2 regions of the Ensifer sp. R1-3 genome follow, and region 1 is predicted to be linked to the other one. Evidence: predicted binding sites of a transcription regulator. Region 1 holds the regulator's gene; the other holds the start of a gene.
What was found. Region 1 encodes LexA, which represses DNA repair genes until DNA is damaged. Its sites were predicted from a motif close to TGTTCNNNNTGTGTTCNG; they were not measured.
Positions count from the first base shown of each region.

Region 2: a site for LexA is predicted at 1,467-1,484, ahead of M1D43_RS09405 (PA0069 family radical SAM protein). Genes of this name have one in related genera too.

Region 1 covers NZ_CP096515.1:1,106,995-1,110,942, reverse strand. The annotation lists gene M1D43_RS05370 (DUF1254 domain-containing protein) at 1-125, shown strand, start outside; gene M1D43_RS05365 (DUF1254 domain-containing protein) at 201-1,739, shown strand; tRNA gene M1D43_RS05360 (tRNA-Ala) at 1,921-1,996, shown strand; gene M1D43_RS05355 (hypothetical protein) at 2,106-2,270, shown strand; gene lexA (transcriptional repressor LexA) at 2,489-3,205, shown strand; tRNA gene M1D43_RS05345 (tRNA-Cys) at 3,427-3,500, shown strand; gene M1D43_RS05340 (calcium-binding protein) at 3,545-3,948, opposite strand, start outside.
Region 2 covers NZ_CP096515.1:1,943,748-1,947,695, reverse strand. The annotation lists gene rnhB (ribonuclease HII) at 1-85, opposite strand, end outside; gene M1D43_RS09405 (PA0069 family radical SAM protein) at 247-1,404, opposite strand; gene M1D43_RS09400 (glycosyltransferase family protein) at 1,583-2,134, shown strand; gene M1D43_RS09395 (hypothetical protein) at 2,272-3,351, opposite strand; gene moaB (molybdenum cofactor biosynthesis protein B) at 3,806-3,948, opposite strand, start outside.

The DNA.
Region 1 (3,948 bases):
AGGACTCGAACTGGATCCAAACCGTCGGCGGCCGAAATTTCCTGATAGCGCTGCGTCTCTACGGAACCGGCGTCGAGTTCTTCGATCAGACCTGGAAGCCGGATGATGTGGTCAGGGTGGAGTGAGGTCGGGGCGCGTCCCCAACGAAACGCGCCCATGTCCAAGTGCCCAACCGGAGCGATTCAACAGAGGAATATGCTATGAAAACGAGTTTCAATGATCAACTCGACATCACCCGGCGCGACTTGATGAAGGGCGGCATGGGTGCGGCATCGCTGGCAGCGGTGAGCGCCGGAGCGGCGGTTCCCGCCGCCGTGACGGCGGCCTCGGTCGCCGTCACGGCCAATGCGGCGCAGGCACAGCAGCACGCCGCATCCGCAACTGTTACGCAACCCGCCACGGGTATCGTGATGTCCCCCGACTATGCAAGAACGGTTGCGCAGATGGCCTACGTCTGGGGCTGGCCGATGGTTAACATGATCAACCGCAGGGCGGCGATCACCCAGGCACCGGAACCGGGCCACCTCAACGGCGTCCTGCCCGCCGCACCGCGGGGCCAGATCGCGATGCTCAACGACTACATTGAGCCGTCGGAAACTTTTGTCACGTGCCCGAACCAGGATGTCGTCTACGGCTTGGGCTTCTTCGCGCTTGATGAAGAGCCGGTCGTGATTCAGGTGCCGGATTTCGGCGACCGTTTCTGGGTCTATGCTTTGTACGACGCACGCACCGACCAGTTCGGTCATCTAGGCAAACCATATGGCTCGAAGCCCGGATTCTACCTGCTCGCCGGTCCGAGGTGGAGCGGCCTGAAACCGGACGGGATCACAGATGTTTTGCGCTGCCCTACCTCGCTCGCCAACGCCATTCCCAGGGTCTTCCAGGACGACACGCCCGAGGACAGGAAAGCGATTCAAGAGGTCATCAACCAGGTCGTCGCTTATCCGCTGAAGGATTTCGACGGAGAGATGAAGACGATCGAATGGGCAAAGGTCCCGGACATTCCCGGACCGGCATCGTCTGGCGAGGAAACCAAATGGGTGGTCCCGGATAAGTTCTTCGATCAGTTCGGCGAGGTTCTCGACACTGTCGATCCGTTGCCGGGCGAGGAGGCTCTCTATGGCCAATTCCGCCTGCTGCTCGATGCAGCGTCCAAGGACCCCGAACTGAAAAAGGTGCTGGTTGCGACCGCGGTCGAGACCGAAGACAAGGTCATCCAGCCGTTCTTCCAGTGGAAGCACAACGGACGTCCGGCCGGGAACGGATGGAACCGTTCGACCAACAATGCGCAGTTCGGCGTCGACTATTTCAACCGGACCGGAACGGCAAAATCGAACATGTTCGACAACCGGCCGAACGAGACGCAATATTTCTACACCGACCACCACGGCGCGGGCGGAGAACTCAGCGGCAGCGGCAGCTATGCGATCACCTTCCCAGCCGGGCAGGAGCCGCCGGTCAACGGGTTCTGGTCATTGACCCTGTACAACGACAAGCATCTCTTCCACGCGAACGACCTCAAACGCTACTCACTCGGCACCAAGAACAAGAACCTAAAGCGCAACTCCGACGGTTCGCTTACCCTCTACGCAGGCGCGAGGTCGCCTGGGGGCGACAAGGAAAACAACTGGCTGCCCGCGCCGGACGGGAAGTTCTCGCTCTACATCCGCGCCTATTGGGGCAAAGAGGCAATTCTCGATGGCTCTTGGCAGCCGCCCACGATCGAGGTGGCTCAATAGCCAGTGCTGAAAGCCGATAGCGGCGTTGTGTGTTCGTGACCTTGCACTCCGCCCTATCTGCCAGCCGGCGGGCACCGACGCGGCTTGCAGTTGTCAGCCTCATCTTTGTATTGCGATGCATTCGGCAAGTGGAATGCACTGGCGCGGTCGGCCGAAAACTCTTATACAATCGTTGACCAGTGGGGTCGTAGCTCAGTTGGGAGAGCGCCGCAATCGCACTGCGGAGGTCGAGGGTTCGACTCCCTTCGGCTCCACCATCCACCAGTCCTCCCTGCCGGCTCGCTGCTTGCCAAAAAAGCTGATTTGAGAGAAAGTTTTAGTCTGACCCGTTCGAGGTCTGGGCAACTCCCGCGAGTGGAGAAAAACATGCCTGTTAAATCTTTGGTGGCAGCCGTAATTTTTTCCCTCTTCGCCCTTTCGGGGTGCGCCAGCACAGGCTCGACCAACACGACCTACACCCAGTGGTACGGGCCTTATCCCGAGCCTGAATTCGACGTTCTTACGCCGGGCGGACTGCGCCTTGCCTATTAGCATCGCATAGGCCTGCGCCGCCCGCCGTAAGCCCAAAACATGCGAGAGCGTATCGGCCCCTGCCCCGAATTCCGAGCGATCGCCATCGACACGCCGGATCGCGGGGCGGATCGGCATTCAACAGCAAGCGAAATTCACGGAATTTTAGGCACTTGCGGAACACATATGGAACAGATAGGTTCTGTTCTTGATTTGTTTCGCGATTCTGGAGTGACGCCATGCTGACCCGCAAGCAACAGGAATTGCTTCTGTTCATTCACGAACGAATGAAGGAATCCGGGGTCCCGCCGTCCTTCGACGAGATGAAGGACGCCTTGGACCTTGCGTCCAAATCGGGCATCCACCGTTTGATCACCGCACTCGAGGAGCGTGGGTTCATTCGCCGGCTACCTAATCGCGCCCGGGCCCTCGAAGTCATCAAGCTGCCGGAGGCCTATGCGGGCGCTTCGCAGGTCCGCCGCGGCTTTTCGCCGAGCGTGATCGAAGGCAGTCTGGGCAAGCCTGTTGCGCCGCCCCCCGCACCGAAACCGGCGCCGCCGGCCGAGGCCGCATCGGTCGCCGTTCCGGTCATGGGCCGCATTGCCGCCGGTGTGCCGATTTCGGCAATCCAGAACAATATGCACGATATTTCCGTACCGGTCGAAATGATCGGCAGCGGCGAGCACTACGCTCTCGAGATCAAGGGCGATTCGATGATCGAGGCCGGCATCCTCGATGGCGATACGGTGATCATCCGGAACGGAAGCACCGCCAGCCCCGGGGATATCGTCGTCGCGCTGATCGACGACGAGGAAGCGACCCTGAAGCGATTCCGTCGCAAGGGCGCCTCTATTGCGCTGGAGGCCGCCAATCCGGCTTACGAAACACGCATATTCGGTCCGGACCGGGTCAAGATCCAAGGGAGGCTCGTCGGCCTCATCCGGCGGTATCATTAGAGCTTCCTGACCAGGTGCGCAGCCGCTTCCTACGAAAGTACGCAGTTTCAAAGCGCTTACGTGGGAGTATTGCGCCTTGGGACGCTATGGCCACGCCCGGTCCACAGAACGGAAGACACATTTATACAGAATAAAAAAGTCCCTATTCCAAATGTACCCTCTTGCGGATTGCGGTCAATCATTCTAAATCCGCGCCACGATTTGAAAACGCAAATCGTAGAGGCCTCGTGGCGGAGTGGTGACGCAGAGGACTGCAAATCCTTGTACGCCGGTTCAATTCCGGCCGAGGCCTCCAAAAGCCACACCTGATCAGCTTTGTTACCGACAAACTTCCCCTCGTCAGACGAGGGCGAAATCCGCATTCGCAAAGACGAAGTTGGCAGCGCTGAGGTCGGCAGCGTGGATGCCGATCAGAGTGACCTGATCGACCGTGCCATTCAGCTGCAGGACAGCGTTCCCGTCAGCATCGTCGCCGATGTTGGACAAAAAATCGGCGAAGTCGTCGTAGCCATAGCCGGCGATTTGGATGATGTCCTTGTCCAATTCGAAGTCGAAGATCTCATCCCGCCCACTGTTCCGCGCAAACAGGAACTGATCGGCACCGGTCTCGACCGCGAAGGCTGCGGTAAGTCGGCCATCGCCCCAGAGCTGATCGTTACCGGCGCCGCCAATCAAGAGGTCGTCCCCACCCGCGGTGTCCACGCCGACCTCTGCATCGCCATACAGGACATCATCGCCTTTGC
Region 2 (3,948 bases), 840 kb from region 1:
GATGGGCGGCGCGCTCGAAGGTGAAATCCGGAACGGGCGCCTGAAGAGGAAAAAGAGGGGAATCGGGCTGTTTGCGACGTGACATGAAACGACACTCGCATACTCGCCCGATTCCCTTCAAGCCCCCGGCTCGGTTTGCGGCGGTTGCCGGGGGGGAACCAGCGCCGCCCCGTGGGGCAAAGGGCGGATGCTGGAATTTTCAAAGCCGTTCCACAGCGGGAAAGAGTGGCGGCTTATGCTTTCGATCTAAAGAAGCGACAGCTGAACGCCCATTCCTAGCGGCGGCACGAAGAGATCGCTGCGCAATTGCCGGCGCGTCAGATTGAGGCCGAGCCGCTTGGCCGCAAGCTCGAATCGACGGCCGATCTGCCAGGCGTAAGGTCCGCTGCCCTTCATTCGTTTACCGAACTCGGCATCGTAATCCTTGCCGCCGCGCATGGAGCGGATGAGCGACATGACGTGCCGGTAGCGGTCCGGGTAGTTTCTGAGAAGCCAGTCACGGAACAGGGGGCTCACCTCCAGCGGAAGCCGGAGGAGTACGTAGCTCGCATCCGACGCGCCCGCCGACTTCGCCGAATCGAGCACGCGCTCGATCTCGTGATCGTTCAGCGCCGGAATGATCGGCGCGACCAGTACTCCAGCGGGAATGCCGGCCTCGGAAATTGCGCGTAGCGCCTCCAGCCGCTTGGTGGGCGTCGACGCCCGCGGTTCCATGCTGCGCGCCAGTTTCCAGTCGAGCGTGGTCACCGAAATGCCGACCCGGGCAAGACCCTTTTCCGCCATCGGCGCCAGCAGGTCGATATCGCGCGTCACCATGGCCGATTTTGTAACGATCATCACCGGATGATTGGCCTCCTTCAGCACTTCCAGGATCTGGCGCATGATTCGCCATTCCTTTTCGATCGGCTGATAGGGATCGGTATTTGTGCCGATCGCGATCGGGCGAAGCTTATAGTCCGGCTTCGCCAGCTCGCGCTCGAGAAGACGTGGCGCGTCGGGCTTGGCGAAGAGCTTGGCTTCGAAATCAAGCCCTGCCGAGAGCCCCATATAGGCGTGCGTAGGCCGCGCGAAGCAGTAGATGCAGCCATGCTCGCAGCCGCGATAGGGGTTGATCGATCGGTCGAAAGATATGTCGGGAGATTCGTTGCGCGTGATCGCCGTCTTCGGCTTTTCTATCTGGACCTCGGTCTTGAACGGCGGCAACTCCTCGAGCGTTTGCCACCCGTCATCGAAGACTTCGCGCGATTTCTGCTCGAAGCGTCCCGAGATGTTGAGGGCGGCACCGCGGCCACGCCGACGATCGACGTCGATTCGGATGCCGGATCCGGCGACGAGGGCCTCCGCCACATCCACGCTGTTGCCGGGCGCATAGACGCCCTGCTTGAGTTGAGACAGATCGTTCATCGAAATCTCCCCGGAACCATGCTCGGCTCGCTTGGTGCTGATTATTTTCCTAGCGCAGAAAATAGAACAAAGCAAGAACAAATATTCAGCACATCTCCGGGGGAGGCGCGCGTTCATCCGCCACCCTGTGCGGACCTGCGCTTGTAGCAATCTGCGCTGCGATGCGATAGGAACGGCTATGCTGACGGTCATCATGGAAACGAAGGACAACGAAGCGGAGCTCGCACAGACGCTCTCGGCGCTCGTTGCCGGCGCGGTGGAAGGGCTCGTCAGCGATGTAATAATCCTGGACCACGGATCGACCGACGGCTCCCCCAGGGTCGCGGATGCTGCCGGTTGCCGTTTCTGCCTTGAGTGGGATCTCGGCGATGTCCTTCGTTCCGCCCGCGGCGAGTGGTTGATGCTCCTGGAGCCTGGTGCCCGCCCTATCGGTCGCTGGGTGGATGAACTGGCCGAATACGTCTCTCTGAACAGGAGCCCGGCGCGGTTTTCTCCCTCGCGAATGCATAAGCGCCCGCTTCTCAAGCGCTTGGCGCACAGGGCGCCGCCGCTGGAGTCCGGATTTCTGCTGCCGAAGGGGGACGCGGTCGCGGCTGCCCGCGGCAAGATGCCGCTCAGCGCCCTTGCGAGCGGACGAGCCGCCCGCAAACTTGCGACCGAGCTCGTCCCGGCCTGGGTCGCATTGGACAACCGGTCGGTGGGAGAACGGCACCGGACGCCCTGTTCGTAGAGCGGGATAAGGAAAAGCGTGTGCGGCTTTCAGCCCGCTTCCCGCTCTAACTTATTGAGTTGACGGTCTACCGCATCGGCCCGAAAATCGGAATCGATCTTCGGGCCGATGCGCCCGATGCCGGAGTGGCATGACTTTCAGATCGAGCGGACTGCAAGCGAGTTCAACTGCCAGGCCGAGTCGATCGAAATGTCGATGCTGACGTCATTGAGGAACGTCCAGATGCGATCGGCCACTCCGACATAGACCCAGAGCTTGCGGCCAGCGGGGAAGGCCATCTCGGTGAACAGGTTGATGATTCTTCGTTCGCCAGGAACGGCCTGGATGGAGGTACCTGGAAAGCTCTCGCCATCGCCGCTGCAGTCGAGACCCGAGGCGAACCACTGGTCGCTCACCTCGTTCGCCGGTTCGACATCCTCCCAGTTCCAGAACACGGCCAGCACGAGGCGGCCGCGCGTCGTGGCGTGAAAGTCGGACCACCCGAACTCGTCGTAGGTCGAGATGTGATGGCGGCAGATGAGGGCCGACAAGTCTGCCTTGACTTGCAGTATACCGGTGCGGAGCGTCTTGAACGGAACGAGGTAGCCGTTCTCCCGATAGGCGCAGAGGATTTCAGCATCGGAGGCACTATTGTTGCGGGCGATCAGTCTCGATCCCATCCGTCCCGCACAGTCCAAATAGGAACTGTTCTCCACGATTGCTCCGTCGCCGGTTGCCTGGTTCTGCTCGAGTCTGTCCCAGCAGCCGTCAAAGGGCGGGAGGAACAGCTTTTCCTTGTCGGGATCGGGCGCGACATACACGAGCGGCGGTTGTTTGAAGATGTCGGCGACGCTGCCGACCACCGTTTCGTGGCGGTGGAAGGCTTCGTGGCCCTTCACCAACTCGCCGACTTCGCCATAGGCACGCTTATGAAGCCGTTTGAGCGCGTTCAGATCAAGGCCGGTATTCCTGGCCTCGACGAGCGACCTGTATCGAAGACCGGGCCCGCGCGGATCATCACGTCGGCCCGACCTTGCGACCTGCGCGATCCTGTCGCGCAGGTCAGGTGAAAAGACCTGCCGGCGCTGCTCTGCGAAAGACTGGCGCAATTCGTCCAGCCTGGTTACCGTTGCCTGCCATTCATCCTTCTGCCGACGTTCGTAGAAGGCCTGCAGCCCCAGCGGAACCTCGGTCTCGCGCCGATCCGTTTTCGAGTAAGCGTGCTCTGCCGTTCCCATGACTTCCTCCTACCCTGGCGGGTTGCAGTGCGGGCTCTGTCGACCGGCGCGCCTGCGTCTGAGTGAAAACGAGGAAAAGGGGCTCCGAGGTGGCAAATGCGAGTGGGCTTTCTCCGTCGATGAGAAGCCGTGACATGGTGGCCGTAGCCCCGAGCTGAGCCGCTTCTCCGAAGCAAGAATGGGGCGTACCTTGCGGTACCCCCAAAGTGGCTCTCAAATGACCTTGTTTATGAAAAATATCCGTCTGTGAAAATGTCTTGCCATGCATGCCCATCGTTTCGGACGGGCAGCACGTCGTAGCCTTCTCTCTTTCCCAATATTGCCCCGGAAAGAGGCCGGGCATTCGCTCGAAGCAATTAAACGGTGCTTGCCTTGCCCGCTTCGAGCCAAGCCGACGAAGGCAAACTAGCGGGATTCGGGGCGCGGGTCTGTTCCAAACGGAACACGAATCTCGTCAGCCGCGCTTCAGGTGCTCGTCGAGCCGCGGCATGATCTCGACGAAATTGCACGGCATGTGCCGGTAATCGAGTTGCTGCTTCAGGATTCCGTCCCAGGCGTCCTTGCAGGCACCGGGGGATCCGGGCAGGACGAAGATGA